3 regions of the Agarivorans sp. Z349TD_8 genome follow, and region 1 is predicted to be linked to each of the others. Evidence: predicted binding sites of a transcription regulator. Region 1 holds the regulator's gene; each other region holds the start of a gene.
What was found. The regulator sigma-54, encoded in region 1, starts transcription at its own class of promoters, with help from an activator protein. The targets are predictions, from matches to a motif close to GTTGGCACGNNNNTNGNNT.

Region 2: a site for sigma-54 is predicted at 2,741-2,759, ahead of ACRRS1_RS13370 (THxN family PEP-CTERM protein). Genes of this name have one in related genera too.
Region 3: a site for sigma-54 is predicted at 2,082-2,100, ahead of flgF (flagellar basal-body rod protein FlgF). Genes of this name have one in related genera too.

The regions. Positions count from the first base shown of each region.
Region 1 is NZ_CP194037.2:4,164,947-4,170,952, reverse strand. It holds gene ACRRS1_RS18710 (HPr family phosphocarrier protein) at 1-260, opposite strand, end outside; gene rapZ (RNase adapter RapZ) at 247-1,104, opposite strand; gene ptsN (PTS IIA-like nitrogen regulatory protein PtsN) at 1,131-1,574, opposite strand; gene hpf (ribosome hibernation promoting factor) at 1,583-1,870, opposite strand; gene ACRRS1_RS18690 (RNA polymerase factor sigma-54) at 1,897-3,402, opposite strand; gene lptB (LPS export ABC transporter ATP-binding protein) at 3,454-4,179, opposite strand; gene lptA (lipopolysaccharide transport periplasmic protein LptA) at 4,176-4,721, opposite strand; gene lptC (LPS export ABC transporter periplasmic protein LptC) at 4,684-5,241, opposite strand; gene kdsC (3-deoxy-manno-octulosonate-8-phosphatase KdsC) at 5,238-5,789, opposite strand; gene ACRRS1_RS18665 (KpsF/GutQ family sugar-phosphate isomerase) at 5,789-6,006, opposite strand, start outside.
Region 2 is NZ_CP194037.2:2,975,253-2,981,258, forward strand. It holds gene ACRRS1_RS13360 (glutathione S-transferase family protein) at 117-758, opposite strand; gene ACRRS1_RS13365 (LysE family translocator) at 1,261-1,875, opposite strand; gene ACRRS1_RS13370 (THxN family PEP-CTERM protein) at 2,807-3,715, shown strand; gene ACRRS1_RS13375 (hypothetical protein) at 3,905-5,083, opposite strand; gene ACRRS1_RS13380 (outer membrane lipoprotein-sorting protein) at 5,083-5,859, opposite strand.
Region 3 is NZ_CP194037.2:1,945,462-1,951,467, forward strand. It holds gene ACRRS1_RS08860 (flagellar hook assembly protein FlgD) at 1-614, shown strand, start outside; gene flgE (flagellar hook protein FlgE) at 645-1,982, shown strand; gene flgF (flagellar basal-body rod protein FlgF) at 2,139-2,885, shown strand; gene flgG (flagellar basal-body rod protein FlgG) at 2,902-3,690, shown strand; gene flgH (flagellar basal body L-ring protein FlgH) at 3,717-4,391, shown strand; gene ACRRS1_RS08885 (flagellar basal body P-ring protein FlgI) at 4,418-5,518, shown strand; gene flgJ (flagellar assembly peptidoglycan hydrolase FlgJ) at 5,521-6,006, shown strand, end outside.

The sequences.
Region 1 (6,006 bases):
TCGAAGTTTGCTTCAACGAGTTGTTGTATGGCATCGAGAGCAGCCTCTGCATCGTTACCTTCAGAGATTATCGTGAGGGTATTGCCTTGAGCGCTTGCCAATACCAGCAATCCCATCACGCTGGCAGCCGAAGCGGTTTTTTCCCCGTCAATAATACTTACTTCAGCTTCAAATTCTTGTACCAATTCGACCAGTTTGGTGGCTGGGCGAGCGTGTAAGCCCAGTTTGTTTTTTACGACGACTTGTCTAGTGAGTTTCAAGTTTATGTTCCAAAGTTCGATGGCGCCGCTGCACCTTACGTTTTTGACTAAAGTGTTCAGCCAGTTGTTCGGCGACATAAACACTACGATGTTGTCCGCCAGTACAACCAATTGCGATGGTCAGATAGGCGCGATTATTGGCTTCTAAATGCGGCAGCCAAGATCCTAATAAATCAGCGATTTGCTGGATGTACTGCTCTACAAGAGGCTGCTTGGCTAAATAATCTTTAACCGCTTGATCGAGACCGCATAAAGGTCGTAGTTCTTCTTGCCAGTGCGGGTTCGGTAAAAAGCGAGCATCAAATAGGTAATCGGCATCATTGGGTACGCCATTTTTAAAGCCAAAGGACTCAAACACCATAATTAATTGCTGTTGTTGTTCTCCGGTCACTCGCGATCGAATGAGCTGACTCAATTCATGTACGGATAAACGCGAGGTATCTATTCTTAGGTCAGCATTGCGAGAAATGGGGGCGAGCAGGGCGGTTTCAGATTCTATGGCCTTGGCTAGAGACATGTCGTTTTGACTCAGTGGATGAACCCGCCGAGTTTCACTGTAGCGGCGGATCAGCGCATCATCTTTCGCGTCGAGAAAAATACTTAATAGGTTAAGCTCAGAGCCTTCATCGCGAATTAGTTGACCGATGGGTGAGGGTTCATCAGGTAAATTTCGCACATCGATGCTAATGGCGACTTTGGTGTACTGTCTTTTTAGGTGTTCAATTAAAGGACGCCATAATACGACTGGTAAATTGTCGACACAGTAATAACCTAAATCTTCTAATACTCGTAGTGCGACCGTTTTACCTGAACCGGAGCGCCCGCTAACGATAATCAGTTCCATGATAACCCCTAATAACGATTAGAGTCTTAGGCTATCATGATCGTGTATAATTCGTCATCACTTTGTGCTGTACGAAGTTGTTTGCATATTTGCTTATCGTTAAGTTTTTCAGCAACTTGAGCGAGAGTATTTAGATGTTGTTGACATTGGTCTTCGGGAACCAGTAAGGCAAATATTAAATCAACGGCTTGATTGTCAATGGCGTCAAAGGAAATCGCCGGAGTACAGCGTAATAATACTGCGGTCGCATGGTATTGATTGCCTATTCTACCGTGAGGGATCGCGATGCCTTGGCCAATGCCAGTACTGCCCATGCGTTCACGATTTAATAAACTTTCAAATATACTTTTAGATGTGGTGTCGAGTTGCTTCGCAACCAGTTCACTGATCAATTCCAATGCTCGTTTTTTTGACGAACATTGGACTGCACTTTGGGTGCAGTCCAAGCTTAGTACTTTATCTATTTGCATTACTATGACTAATGTTTGGTGAGTTTTTCTTTATGCTTAATGACTTGGCGATCGAGCTTATCGATGAGGCTATCGATGGCCGCGTACATATCAGCGTGTTCTGAAGTGGCGAATAATTCACCACCATTTAGGTGTATAGTGGCTTCGGCAATCTGATTCAGTTTTTCGACATTGAGAATAACATGGACATTATTAATTTGGTCGAATCGTCGTTGTAGCTTAGTAAACTTAGTGTGGACATATTCTCTCAAAGACTCAGTGATTTCTACGTGGTGTCCAGTAAGGTTAATTTGCATAGATGTCGTCCCCTTTATAGTGGCCTTTAAATAAGGCTCTTACGTTGGTTAGAAGGTGGAATAGCCAATGACTCACGATATTTAGCTATCGTACGCCTAGCCACCTTGATGCCTTGATCTGCCAAAATATCAGCGATTTTACTATCGCTGAGTGGTTTACTGGTATTCTCGGCAGCAACCAGTTTCTTAATTAATGCACGAATGGCTGTTGAGGAGCATTCTCCTCCACCATCGGTAGCCACATGGCTAGAGAAAAAGTATTTGAGTTCGAAGATCCCGCGAGGGGTATGCATGAATTTTTGAGTCGTGACCCTAGAGATCGTGGATTCATGCATTTCAACCGCTTCGGCAACATCATTCAATACCATCGGTTTCATGGCTTCTTCACCATATTCAAAGAAAGCTTGTTGGTGATGCACGATGCAATTAGAGACTTTCAGTAGGGTTTCGTTACGGCTTTCAATACTCTTGATGAACCATTTTGCTTCTTGCAGATGGCTGCGAATAAACTGGGTATCGTTGGCGTTGGTCGAGGTTTTAGTCATCGATGCATAATGTGAATTGATGCGTAGTTTTGGCATCGCGTCAGGATTGAGTTCAACCACCCAGCGACCTTGACGTTTAATCACCGAGACATCGGGAATTACGTATTGGGCTTGATTTGGTTCGACGGCATTACCAGGTCTTGGCTCTAAGGTGTGAATCAGCCGCATCACTTCGCGTAGCTGCTCCTCTTTTAACTTGGTTTTACGGGCCAATAAACGAAAATCTCGATTTGCTAATACATCAATATGATTCGATACGATGTCTTTCGCTTCATTCAGCCAAGGTGTTTGTTCGCTGAAACGACTTAATTGGATGAGTAAGCATTCCTGTAGAGAGCGGGCAGCAATACCAACTGGATCGAAGTGCTGAATACGTTTAAGTACTGCTTCAATTTCATCTAACTCGACATCTAAATCATTATTTTCAATCGAACGTAGTCCCTCAAGTAATTGCTCACAATCTTGGGTCAGGTAACCTGATTGGTCGACTGCGTCGATGATGGCGAGGGCGATCGCTTGGTCTATTTCACTAAAAGGCGTGAGGCGCATTTGCCAGAGCAAGTGATCTTGTAAGGAGTCAACGGTTTCACCTTGAAACAACATGTCGTTGTCATCACTGCTGCTACCGGATGAAGAGCTGGCAGGAGCCGAACTCGCGCTGTAAATGTCATCCCAAGTTGAGTCAACCGGAAGATCGTCTGCGACGGTATCTTGACTAATCGCATCGCCAGTTTCCATCTGGCTGCTATCGATCTCCGTTTGGCTATTGTTTGCATCACTATTTTGCTCGCTGGCTGATTTAAATTCAGCCGAGTCTGCGTCATTTGCTTGCGCTTCATCTGCTTCTAGCAGAGGATTACTCTCCAAAGCTTCTTGGATTTCCTGCTGCAGATCCAGCGTCGAAAGCTGGAGTAAGCGTATGGCCTGTTGTAACTGGGGGGTCATGGTTAATTGCTGACCAAGACGCAACTGCAAAGATGCTTTCATTAATTACCGCTGTTCCTTCTTTTTATTATCGCGTTTGAGGACATACTTTAACTATAGCTTGAATTGTTCACCGAGATAAACTCGTTTCACATGCTCATTTTTAAGTATCTCCTCAGGTTTTCCTGAGGCTATCAGTTCGCCTTGGCTAACGATATAGGCGTGCTCACAAACATCTAGTGTTTCTCTTACATTGTGGTCGGTGATCAATACACCCAGACCGCGATCACGAAGATGTTCAATGATTTTTTTTATATCGATAACAGAAATAGGATCCACGCCTGCGAAGGGTTCGTCAAGCAAAATAAACTTAGGTGCGGCAGCTAGAGCGCGGGCAATTTCTACTCGGCGACGTTCACCGCCCGACAGACTCATGCCTAAATTCTTGCGAATATGACCAATATGAAACTCTTCAAGTAAGTCATCGAGCGCGCCCATTTGTTGTTGTTTATCGAGGTCTTTACGTGTTTCTAAGACCGCTAAAATATTCTTTTCTACCGAGAGGCGACGAAAGATAGATGCTTCTTGCGGTAGGTAACCTATGCCTTTGCGAGCCCGGGTATGCATGGCGGTACTTGACAGATCTTCGTTGTCAATTAGGATCCGCCCTTGGTCCCTTGGGACTAAACCAACCACCATATAAAAAGTGGTGGTTTTTCCAGCGCCATTGGGCCCTAATAAACCGACAATTTTTCCAGTTTCAACATTGAGACTCACGTTTTTAACGACCTTGCGCCCTTTGTAACTTTTGGCAAGGTTTTCTGCAATTAAGGTACTCATGGTTGAGGCGTGGCCTTGGGGGCAACTTTGTTGAGTTGTTGGGGTAAGAAAATGGTGGTCACCCGATTGTTTTGGTCGCCCTGAGCAACCATTTCTTGTTTGTTAATGCTGTATTTAATCATTTGACCTTTGACTAAGCTTTCTTCTTGCTTCAGCAGTGCATTGTTAGTAAGCGTAAGCGTTTGAGTCTTCAAATCGTAACGCACTTCGTTCGCCTCTGCTTCAATGGGCTTACCATTATCTAAGAGCTGATAGAAGGTGGCTGGTTTGCCTTTTGCTATCATCACTTCGCTGCCTTTTTGCTCACTTCCGATAACGCTCAGTTCTTCGGCGCGCATTTTTATCGAGCCTTGAGTCACGACGACATTATTATAAAAAGTGACGCGATTTTCTTTGATATTAACCTGTTGACGGTCGGCATCGACGACAATTTGTTTATTGAAGTCGTCTTCAAGCGCTTGAGCCCCCCAACTGATGAGTAACAGGCTTGCTAAAAAGGCTAATTTATTCTTGTGGATTGTGGTAAACCGCTTCGATATCATTTAATAAAGTCACTATTTCATTGGCTAAATCACCGTTCATTCCGCGTCCATATAATTCGTAGGATGGGCCATAAACGGTAACGAGTTTATCACTATGCATGGTTTCGTTTTGCAGGTCGATTTCCAAGCTGTCTGTAATTAAGTCACGAACGTATTTGCTGCGACTTAAGTTTTTAATTACTACATTGTCATTTAACATGACCGTGTGTTGCTGCTGTACTGTAGCTTGATCGGCCACGATTTGCCATACAGGTTGTTTGGGATCGGGATATACCAAGATTTTTGGTTGGCTGAAAGTGGTGTGCTTGAGTTGCTCAAAATACGCCATCTGTTCGGCATAAATACGATAGCGGGGCCTTCCCTGTTCGCCAAAACTAACACTGTATAGCTGTTCGGCAATAAAATTGGGTTTATTGATTTCGCGAGTTTCGGTCAGTTGTTGGGTATCTGACGGGCTGAGCTGCCAAAGCACCAAAGCCACCATAAATAAAACCGCAAAAAACCAAGTGGGTTTATTCATATACTCATGCCCTGAGCATTTTGTAGCTGTCCTTGTGCCTGAAGAATTAAATCGCATAATTCCCGCACTGCACCATAACCCCCAGCGGTTTTAGTCACTAATTTGGCAGCTTGTTTACATAATGGATGGGCGTCATATACAGCAACCCCTAAGGCACAGGCATTCATGACTGGAACATCGACCACGTCATCGCCGATATAGGCACAGTATTCGGGGCTTAAGCTTAGCTTTTGTTGTAATTGTCGATAGGCTTGCATTTTATCTTGCTGGCCCTGAAATATATGCTGCACACCTAAAGCTTGCATGCGGGTGCTGACTAAATTTGATTGGCGGCCGGTAATAATCGCAACCTCAATACCTGCATTGAGTAATGCTTTAATACCAAAGCCATCATGGGTGTGAAAGGCCTTTAATTCTTCGCCATCATTACCGAGGTAGATCCGACCATCGGAGAATACGCCATCGACATCACAAATGAGCAATTTTATATTTCTGGCTAAACTATAGTTTTGCTGGGTGACCGCCCCGTAGGGCGTTTCAACACTCACTAATAGACTCCTGCTTGCAGTAAGGTGTGCATATTAAAAGCGCCAATTACGGTTTGTTGATGGAGTACAAATAAACCGTTAATTGAGTCTTTCTTCATCAGTTTAAGCGCATCAAAGGCTAACCAATCATCTTCTATTACTTTAGGGTTGTGTGTCATCACTTGACCAATAGGCGTTTCATGAATATCGATACGCTGATCTAGGATCCTGCGTAAAT
Region 2 (6,006 bases), 1.2 Mb from region 1:
GCGATCAGACTCATCTTCTTAAAATCATGTCCCTACTCAGGGCTCGCACCTAGTTGTGGCACTCACTTAATCACGATTTAACAGTTTAACCAGCGCCAGCTTAAATAAACTGAATGTTAATACGCTTCACGCGCTTTCAGCTCGCTAAAATCACTCATGATCCATTTTTTATAACCACGCCGACATCTTAAGCGTTGATACCATTGTGTCACTTTGGGCGGGAGCGTTATCTCTAATCCTTGGGATGTTAAGCGATAAAGAATAGAGCCAACACAAATGTCGCCAAGTGAAAGCGATGAACCAGCTAAATACGGACTCTCATTGAGCCTTTGCTCAAGAATATTTAAACATGCCTCGCATTTTTGTAATTGATGATTAACCTCCACCATATTCCGTTGGTTTACTGGCATTCGATAATACCCCCAAAATGTTCCCATAAACGCGGGCTGGAAAAGTACCTGTGACCAGTCCATCCAGCGCTCGTATAAAGAACACTGATAAGGATCTTGAGAATGCCATTGAGGATAACCGTAACTCGCGGCCAAATACCGCAAAATACTGTGTGATTCCCAAATCACTTTATCACCATCAATCAGGACAGGAACTTTCTTCATCGGATTTAGTTTTGAAAATTCAGCGGCATCTAATCCACCAAATCGCCCCCCTAATTCAATATGCTGATAAGAATTGCCTAGCTCTTCAAGAAACCACAAAACTTTTTGAACATTAAATGATGTCGTTCTTCCGTAAATTTTCACCTAACCATCCATTAAAAAGAAGACCATAAGTAGATCTCTATCATCCAAAATCAGAGTCGATATAACGACGACATCCCCAATTCAAAGGAAACTAATCAAGATCCACTGACCCCTCTTAACTCACCATTTAAACTGCGCAGCGGTAGAGCTTGGCATGTTCTAGCAGAGACTCACCCGCTAAGCCAATAGCAACATCTTCGGCTTACAGCATTTCCTCAGGATTACCGTAAACGTAAACCAGACATACTTCGCGAGTGTCTTTACAAACAGCTTGAATTTCTAGTCTACGATAACCATCTGGCTGATGAACCCGCTCAAATCACTCCATTTCCGCCAAGGCTTAGTGGCTCGCTGTTTGCTGTCGCGCCACAAGTACATAGATGTTGACCAAGGGAGGCTCAGAGCGACTTCGACACTCACTAGATTGTAACCACAATGAATCGTCAGAGCATCGACCAGCTGCAAGTCTGAAGGTTTAATACCTTCACCCGAGAATAAGGACTTAACGGCTACTTAAGGCGAGAGCCCCTGATGCGCCGACTAAAATACCACCACTAATTCGATTCACTACATTTAATCTTGCTTTTCCTGCACGCAAAACCTTATTTGCAGAGAAGGCATATAACATCACCATCGTAAAATCTAATAATGCCATAGTAGGACACATAATAGCCATTTGCGAAAACACTGGCTGAGTAGTATCAATAAATTGAGGAAAAAAGGCAGTAAAAAACACGATCGCTTTGGGATTGCCAGCTGCCACCATAAAACCCGACACGTAGAGTTTAGAATTTGAAACGTTTTCTAAATGATCATCCCTTTTGAACTTACTTTCTGAAGCAAACAACATCTTCACCCCCATATAAAACAGGGTTGCCGCGCCCAACCACTTAATCACATCAAAGGCCGCTTCAGAATTAGCAATAATTACTCCCAAACCAATCGAAACCAAAATCATTTGAATGAAATTAGCGCTAATATCCCCAAGGGCGGTAAATATGGTTCTTCTCACACCGTAATTAATGGAATGAACGATACCAAGAAAAACACTTGGGCCCGGTGTCGCTGTCAGCACCAACGATGCAGCAACATATGCGAACCAAACATCAACACTCATAAAACATCCCGACTTCATTTTGCTTACATCTCTGAGATGGTAACTCATTTAATGAAGTGAAGCACGAGCACTATACGAGAGTGCTTAAGTTCACGACGACTGTGTCAATGGTGTTCGGCCTCGATTGCAGTGAACAGACAAGGCTAAAGCGATTCGATCAAAAACCAATCTCGACTAGACTCGCACGCATTGCTTCACCGGAACACTGCAATGCAGCCAGTTCATCGTCCACAACAAGAAGCTCAATGCCTTTTTCCACACCTCTAGTCCCAATGCAAACCGATAAACTTAAGGCCACATGACTCAAGCCATATTACCGTTTAAATGAACCGATATTGGTCATACGGTTTTACTATTGTCTAATATAGCTTCCACTAAGGAGTAATCACCACGCCAATGACTAAGTTGGTGTATTCTTTACCTTCAATAATTTTATAAACGGCTTGTTTTACCTCTAGAGCCAACCGCTTTATATGCTCAGATCATAGTCAAGCCCAAACACCTCTTGATTGAGCAAGGCTAAACCCAATATTCACCTTAGACCAAGCCGACACTTTAGAGTCACCATCCAGGCTCCGCCTGATTCATCATCTGTACAATCTCAAGTAGGTTTTTATCTGCGAGTGAGGTTTTAATCTGCGAGTGATAAACCCCTTGCAGCAACAGTAAAGTTTTATCTTCTTTCATTGAATAATGAAGAGGCAGGTCTGAGCCCAAGAAATAGATCCAACTTGAATTTTTAACCGATGCTTGGCCAACAACCATGATCAAAAGACTTTGATTTTAAGTGTCAGTAAATTTTACACCACGCTCACTAAAATGTAATACTATATACATAAAGCATTGTTTTTAAAGTATTTAAAATATTGGCCTCATATTTGCATTTACTGGAATCATATAAAACTCCTAAATGAACCAATAGATGAGCAACATGAATAAATTTAAATTAACTTGTATCGCATTAGGCTTAGGTTTTTCAAGCATTTCAGCAAACGCAGTTCTAATTACAGATTGGGATTACCTAAACGATGCTGGCTTCGGCACTGATTATACTTCAGAAGCTGGCGACGCAACAGGTGTGACTGCAACGGGTGCTACTTTAGACCAATTTGACCCACTTTTTAGTGGTGAACTCCCTAAAACATTGTCTTGGGGTCAACCTTATAAAGCGGTGAACCCAAACGAATTGCAAAGCTCTTTAGCAATTGATGATTCTAAAACTGGTTCAGTAACCACCAGTGTTGTAGATGGTGTTGGTGCCTTAGCGTTCTCTGAAGGTACAGGTTTAACCCATGAAAACTGGGGGGTAACGGGTGATACTTTAGTATCGGCAACTTTATTCGACGGTTTGTTTTTAGCCCCAACCGCGCCAGTGTCATTGCCTCCTACAGCTGCACCAGCTCTCCAATTTCAAATTCAATTTGAAGAAACCTACAACCACCCTACTGGCGGCACATGTGAATATGGCGGTACTCTAGACGGTGAAGTTGGTATCAACCAATCTGGTTGTGCCGATTTATTCACCATTATATTAGATGATGATGTTTCTTTCACTCAAGATGGTGATGCTATTTTCTTAAGTAATAGCTTCGTTATCCCAGCAGACGGCTTAGACGACTACGAATATACCTTAACAACTCGTTTGTTAGGTCTAACATTCGTTGAAAATGTAGATTGTCCAGAAGGTAAAACCTGTATCGGTTTCTTAACTGAAGAAGATAATACCAATACCCTTGAAGCTGCATTTGCTATCTCAGCTAGAGAAGTGACAGAGCCAGGTACTTTAGCTATCTTTGGTTTAGGTTTATTAGGTTTGGCTGGCTTACGCCGCCGTGCTTAAGACCGAATAAAAATGATGCGAAGAATTTAGCATCATTGCTTAAGATGAAAAGCGCAGCCCCCTGTACTGCGCTTTTTTTTCAAATTTTATATGTAGAAGCTTTATTCGAAGCCAGTGGGCTGCTTTCGACAGCAGCTGTTTGGCTCTGATGTTTATCAAGTAAGCCAAGACGAGAAAAGTTCGACGCAACTAAAAGTAATACTCGAGTCCCAGTGATAAGTAACTGTCTTTGCTCATGTAGAAAATCGGCTCAGTGGGTGACATGGCCGATAACCAGAACCCTTCTGCCACCCAACGAAAATGATGACTCACCCGACCTGACGCGGTTAATTGATATAGCTGCGAGTTTTTTTTAAGATCAAACAGGCCCGACAACAATAACTCCGTGTCACTCACATCGTTTGCCTGCCATCGAAGCCCTACAAACAAATCGTTATTATAAAGCGTTGGAGGTGCCAAAGAATCCCGATTATCCCAAGTATACTCGGCAATCAATCCTAATTGTCCCGGGCTAAATTCAAAGCCATATAGGGAATACTCCCCCCCAGTGACCAGCGTCAGATAATTTTTTCCTTCCCCATGTTTGGCAACACTTTCCCATTTCCACAGCAGATCATCTTTGGTCCACTGCAGGTCTAATCCGAGCTGAGTAATACTGGCGTAAGACTGCAGTAGCTGAGCACCGTCATCGAGCAACATAGGCTCTCGGCTATTCCCATTGAATAAGCTAATCCCAAGATCTAGCTCATCTCGCCAAAATGCCACTCTGGCCGCCAAATCAAGATTACGCTTACCGTCAGAATAAACAATCTCTTCACCCACTGGCTTCCCCGGAGACAAACGTTGCTGCGGTTCGCGAAATGGTCTCGCTTGATGAAACGGCAACAACAATAGCTGCGCTTCCCCCCACCGAGGCCAATACTGAAAGTGCAGCATCGGCTGACCAATCTTCTCGTCGTTACCTAACGCTATCCGCCCGTCATACTGATTTACGATATTGATTGGCTGATAGACTTCGGTAACCCCCCAGTAAACGGTATCAATACCGACCGTCACCGAATAACGCTGCGCATTATAAGCAATGTTCGCCTCACGCCAGTTCCCAAAAATCATATCAGCTTGTGGCTCATACCGTGAATAAGGTGCCAGCAGAACATTCCAGCCATCGTCATTCCACCACTTCAACTTAGGCGCTAAGGTAATTTGCGGATTAAAGCGATGGCAACACTGTTCTGCTGATAGCGGCGCTTCTGCGTATACTTCGCCTGCCAGACCCGCATAGCCTTCCAGCATCATCTCTGCCGAGACATCCCCGACATAAAAGGCCATCAATACACAAGCCAGACACCTCATGCTTTTAACCATCATCAATTATGCCTGTAAGCCCGCTGCAACTGTCTGGGGTCGAACTGACTTTCAGGGAGCGTTAATCCCAAGCGATAGTCCTGCCAGGTAAGCTCGGTGGTGCGTTTCGAAATTAAGTTCTCCATAAAGGCAATATGTGGACGCCAGTAGCGATCTTCATATTGCTTATACTCTCTCAGAGAAAGCTTCTTAAGTGGTGTTCCTTTGCGATCGAAATATTCAATCTTGCGTGGCTGGTAAATGGACTGATCGATCCAGGCAATCAATTTAGAGTAACCGGAATTCACATATTGTGGATAACAGGCCAGCAACCAGTAACGATGCTCACCTTGCACTGTTTCACCCACCAGTTGATAGCGATATTTATCCAACTCCCACGAACTCATATCTTCATAAGCAAATTCACTTCCCATAAATGGGCCGGAGCGATTATTCGACGAAATCCGCTTCACTCGCTTAATGGACGGCAGATACAGCCACTGATCATCCGCTTCAATCGCATGGCTAAAAGTCAGTAAACTGGTCCCGGCTATATCGCGAGGCGCTTTAAAATAGGTAATGATTTTATCACCCTCATCAGCCTGCTCTTTACCTTGCACCGTCAGTTGGCGCTGCACCGCGTCACCATTGGCGGCTGTAATCGTCATTTCAACCGTCGCAGTGTAAGACTGATAACCACTATCTCGATTCACCATCTCGGTTGCGATATCCAAACCAGTGGGTTCTTGGCCAAACGCCAGGCTCGATATCATTAATAGCAGCAGTATGCTTTTTATCATGTTTCCTCCTTGATGCCATATCCCCATATTCAACGTTGAAATATGAACAGGCAGTAAACATACATAAGTTGTTGAAAAACTTAACCTGTACGATCAGACAGGTTTATTCAGACAAGCGGACAGGATAAAAATATAAGCAAAGCAGCT
Region 3 (6,006 bases), 2.2 Mb from region 1:
AAAGTAATAATAATCAGTCATTAGGGCAGGAAGACTTTTTCGCGCTATTGACCACCCAGTTGCAATATCAAGATCCGAGTAAGCCAGTTGATAACGCTGAAATGATCGCGCAAATGGCTTCCTTCCAGACTTCTGAAGGTATCGCCGAGCTGGGAACCAAATTTGACACGATGAACTCGATTATGAATTCGTCTGCAGCTTTGCAAGCCTCAACGCTAGTGGGGCAAAAAGTATTGGTACCCTTGGACTATGCCCACAATACGGGCAGTGGTTTTGAAGGGGTAGCGGTGACAGGCGCTGCAACGACCAATGTTAAAGTGACGATTGAAAATGAAGCTGGAGAAGTCGTTACAGTTATCGATTTAGGTGAGGGGAGTGGCAATATGAACTTCTCTTGGGACGGTACTGATTCCAACGGGAATCAAATGCCAGATGGAAAATATAACGTCAAAGTAAATGGCGTTCAGGGCGGTAAAGAGATCAGTTTACCCACCGCAACTTTCGCGAATGTAAGTAGTGTAAGTTTGGCTGGTGGTACATCTGGCGTAGTCGTCAATTTAGAAGGTTTGGGTGGTATCGCGATGAGCGATGTCCTTGAAGTTGCCAAAGCCTAGTAAAGTATATAAACGATAGGAGATTGAGAGATGTCATTTAATATCGCGTTGAGCGGCATCAATGCCTCGCAAAAGGATCTTGACGTAACCGCGAATAACATTGCGAACGTCAATACCGTTGGTTTTAAAGAGTCGCGGGCAGAGTTTGCCGATGTGTATGCAACATCGATTTTCTCAAATGCTCGTACTGCAGTGGGTAACGGAACCAAAACGGTGGATGTTGCACAGCAGTTCCACCAGGGAAGTTTGAACTTTACCCAGAATGCTTTGGATTTAGCGATTAGTGGAGAAGGTTTTTTTGTTACGGCTGCTGATTTGACTACCCAGACTCGCGAATTTACGCGTGCTGGAGCCTTCAAATTAAATGCGGATAACTTTATTGTGAATTCGCAAGGCCAGTATTTACAGGGATATACGGTTAATAATAGTGGTACTCCTTCGGCAGTGAGTATGGCGGCGACAAACGCCATTCAGATCAGCGCTGAAGTTGGTACACCGACCCAAACCAGTGAAGTCAATATGAGCTTTAACTTGCCCTCTAGTGGCACGACTCATGATATTGGTGACTTCGATCCTTCTGATAGTAATACTTATACCTCAGCAACTTCGGTGACTGTGTATGATTCTCAGGGTGGTTCTCATGTTGCGGAAACCTTCTTTGTAAAAGATTCCTCTGTGGCAAATACTTGGCATAAGTTGATCTATGTTGATGGTGAACCGACCGACGTGAGTGGAGGCACTGCTCATGTGCCAAACGCGGGTAATACCAACGCGACGATTCCGGCTTCGGCTACTTTAACATTTGATAGTACGGGGGCCTTAGCATCAACAGTGCCTGCGGTTATTGAAACGGTCGCTTTAGGAACTGCGCCACCAAATGGCCCAGGTGGGGTTTGGGATGCGGCGACGGGTTCGGTAGATTCTACGCAAACGCTTATCTTTAATTTGAACGGACCGACTCAGTATAACGCAGCTTTCGAAGTGTCTAGTCTTTCGCAGGATGGATCGACAGTTGGTAAATTAACTGGGATTGATATTGGGCCTGACGGTTTAGTGGTTGCGTCTTATAGTAATGGTCAAACTTCGAATATTGCTAAAGTTTCAGTGGCTAAGTTTGCGAACAATCAGGGCTTATCACAAATCGGTGATACATCCTGGCAACAAACACAATTAAGTGGTGAAGCGATTGCAGGTGAAGGTAACTCTGGCACTTTTGGTAAAATTAACTCTGCTTCCTTAGAACAAGCCAACGTGAACCTCACTGAACAGTTAGTTAACTTAATTAGTGCGCAACGAAACTTCCAAGCGAACTCTCGAGCACTGGAAGTGAATTCAACTCTACAGCAAACTATTATTCAAATTCGATAATCATATCGGATGACATAATAATAAAAAGGCAGCCTTTGCTGCCTTTTTATTTACTTGATTTATATGGTTTTTTATTGGTTTTGTCATAAGTTTTTATTGTTTGGCACCATAATTGCTCTATTTCTCATGAGTCAGCTATTTGACGAAGGGAATAAGATGGACCAATTACTTTATATATCGATGACCGGCGCAAAACAAAATATGCAGTCGCTCGCGGTGCGAGGCAATAATCTAGCGAATGCAAACACGACTGGCTTTAAAGCCGATCTAGAAAACGCACGAGCGATGCAGGCATTTGGCCCTGGTTTACCGTCGCGAGTATTTGCCATGACTGAGACCCCTAGTCAAAATTTTGCCAACGGTATGTTAAAAACCACGGGTCGTGATTTAGATGTTGCGATTAAGGGAGAAGGTTGGATTTCGGTTCAAGATAAAGATGGTCAAGAAGCATTGTCTAGAAATGGCAACTTTACGATTTCGGCGGCAGGGGTTCTACAAACCATGCAAGGTCAGCCAGTGTTGGGTAATCAAAATGCACCGATTATTATCCCTTTACCTGTTGAAAAGCTTGAAATTAGTGAAGATGGCACCATCGAAATACGACCTGAAGGTGCGCCAGGTGATGCCCTGGAAGAAGTTAACCGAATCAAATTGAGTAAGCCTTTTGCTGGAGATTTAAGCAAAGGCGGTGATGGTTTATTTAGAAGTACCACAGGTGCTGTATACCAACCAGACGCTACGGTTGAACTGACTAAAGGTGCATTAGAAGGCAGTAATGTAAATCCAGTCCAAGAGATGACTCATATGATTAGCATGCAACGCCAATTCGAAATGCAAATAAAAATGATGAAAACTGCTGAAGAAAACGAAAAAGCGACTAACAGTTTGTTGCGCTTAAGCTAGCAATAAGGAGTGTACTATGCATCCCGCATTATGGATCAGTAAAACTGGCTTAGATGCCCAGCAAACCAATGTATCGGTTATTTCTAATAACCTCGCTAACGCTAGTACTATTGGTTATAAAAAAAGCCGAGCGGTGTTTGAAGATTTACTTTATCAAACTGTGAATCAGCCTGGCGGGCGTTCTTCACAAAACACCAAAATGCCTTCCGGTCTAATGATTGGCGCCGGCGCAAAGGTGATTGCCACCCAAAAGAATCACGATCAAGGTAATGTGCAAACCACGGACAATTCCTTTGACATGATGATCGACGGTCGTGGCTTTTTCGAAGTATTAATGCCTGATGGCACGACTGCTTACACTCGTAATGGTCAATTTAGTTTGAATGACGAAGGCACGATAGTGACTCCGGGATCTGGTTATCCGCTGCAACCCGAAATCCAAGTACCAGCCGATGCACAAAGTTTTACGGTGGGTGAAGATGGTGAAGTGAGTGTTCGCTTGCCCGGTCAAACCGATAGTCAGGTAATTGGCCAAATTACCCTGAGTGACTTTGTGAATCCTTCGGGCTTAGAGCCTCAAGGTCAGAACTTATATTTAGAAACTGGTGCCAGTGGTGCACCGCAAAATGGGATTGCTTCCGAAAATGGCCTTGGTTCTATTCGCCAAGGAGCCTTAGAAACATCCAATGTTAATGTTACCGAAGAGTTGGTGAATTTGATTGAAGCACAGCGTGTTTATGAGATGAACTCAAAGGTTATATCTACCGTCGATCAAATGTTAAGTTTTGCAACTCAACAATTGTAAACACAGATCAGAGAGAGGGATGACTGATGTATAGATTAGTCGTAGCGTTGATGAGTATAACGATGGTGGGATGTGCAAGCGTCAATCATGCCGTGGTTCCCGATGACCCGACTTATGCACCTGTTTATCCAGAAGAAGTTGCAATAGAAGCGCGCGTGACTGGTTCGTTATTCGCTGAAGCTGTTGCAAATAACCTATATGCAGACAAAAAAGCCCATCGCGTTGGTGATATTATTGTGGTTAACCTTGCAGAACGAACTCAAGCAAGTAAGTCGGCTAGTAATGATTTAGCCAAAGATAAAAATTTCAATCTCAATCCAATTACCGTACCGGGCGGGGTGGCAACCATTGGTGGCAACCCAATTGAGCTTGGCTTAACTCAAAATAGTGCCTTTACTGGGGAAGCTGATGCCGCTCAGAGCAACAGTTTAGCAGGTAATATTTCAGTGAATGTGGTCAAAGTATTGGCCAATGGCAACATGCTCATTAGTGGTGAGAAGTGGCTGATGCTTAATAATGGCAATGAATATATTCGCTTAACCGGGATTATTCGTTCCGATGATGTGTCACCAGACAATACCATTCCTTCATTACGTATTGCCAATGCGAGAATTCAATATGGTGGTACTGGTGATTTTGCCAATACGACCGAACAAGGTTGGTTGTCTAAGTTCTTTAATAGTCCTGTATGGCCGTTTTAAGCGTCGTTAGCTCGAGGAGTCGTCCCATGTTTAAACGCAGCATTATGATGTTCAGTATCGCTTTGTGTTTGTTGGCAAACACCGTGAGTGCTGCGCGAGTAAAAGATGTCGCCGATGTCGCAGGTGTGCGAGCCAACCAACTCACGGGCTATGGCTTGGTGGTTGGTTTACCTGGCACTGGTGAAAAGAATAGTGAATTTGCTAAGCAATCATTTGCGACGATGTTACGCAACTTTGGCATTGTATTGCCTGCGGGCACAAATTTAAAAATTAAAAATGTCGCGCCAGTTGCTGTATATGCAGAGCTTCCCGCTTTTGTGAAACCGGGGCAGACCATTGATATCACGGTATCTGCGATTGGTGAAGCGAAGAGCTTACGTGGCGGCGCATTGATTCAGACTTTTTTAAAGGGGGCCGATGGTGAAGTGTATGCCTTGGCTCAAGGCAGTCTTATTGTTGGTGGTTTTGGTGCTGAAGGTGCGGATGGTTCCAAGGTGATCTCTAATACTCCTACGGTTGGGCGTATTCCCAATGGTGCGATTGTTGAACGAGCAGTGCCTTCGCCATTTATGAGTGGTGATACCATCACTTTTAACCTAAAACGTTCTGATTTTACTAGCGCGAAACGTCTTGCCGATACCATTAATAGTTTGGTTGGGCCTAATACGGCGACACCGATGGATGCATCTTCGGTACAGGTTTTCGCGCCTCGAGATCCTGGGCAACGAGTCGCCTATTTATCAACCTTAGAAAATCTTACTTTTGAACCTGCATCAGAGTCAGCCAAAATTATTGTCAATTCACGTACTGGTACCATTGTAATTGGTAAAGATGTGCGCTTATTACCGGCTGCCATCACTCATGGCGGGCTGACGGTGAAAATATCTGAGACCCCGGTTATTTCGCAGCCAAATGCGTTGTCTGATGGCGAAACGGTAGAAACGACAGCGAGTACCATTGAGGTGACTCAAGAAGATTCTCGGATGTTTAACTTTGACACCGGTGCATCTTTAGATGATTTAGTTCGAGCGGTTAATCGGGTGGGGGTTGCGCCTGGTGATTTGGTCTCCATTCTGGAGGCGCTGAAGCAAGCTGGTGCCATTCAAGGCGAGTTATTGGTGATTTAATCATGGCAATGGACGCAGTCAAACAAAGTGCAAACTACAATGACTTGGCCAGTTTGGATGAGCTCAGAAGTGCAGCTCAGAAGGATCCGAACAAGGCCTTAAAACAGGTTGCAAACCAGTTTGAAGCATTGTTTATGCAGATGCTGTTAAAACAGATGCGTAAAAGTAATGCCGCGTTTGAAAGCGATTCACCACTGAATAATCGACATACCCAAACCTACCGAGACATGCATGATAGCCAAATGGCCTTGGAATTATCGTCTTCTGGCGCTCTAGGTTTAGCGGATCTTATCGTTGCGCAACTTAATCCCTCGGCCGCAAATATTACGCCTGCCTCGGTATTACGAGGGGGCCAGGAGATTGATTTAACGGCTCGCTCGCTTGAGCAGCCTTCAGCACTTGGCAAGGATATTGCTGTATCGACTCATGTAACGGCAGCAAGTAGTGAAACTTTAGAGAAAACTCACGCTAATCTGGATATAGACTCG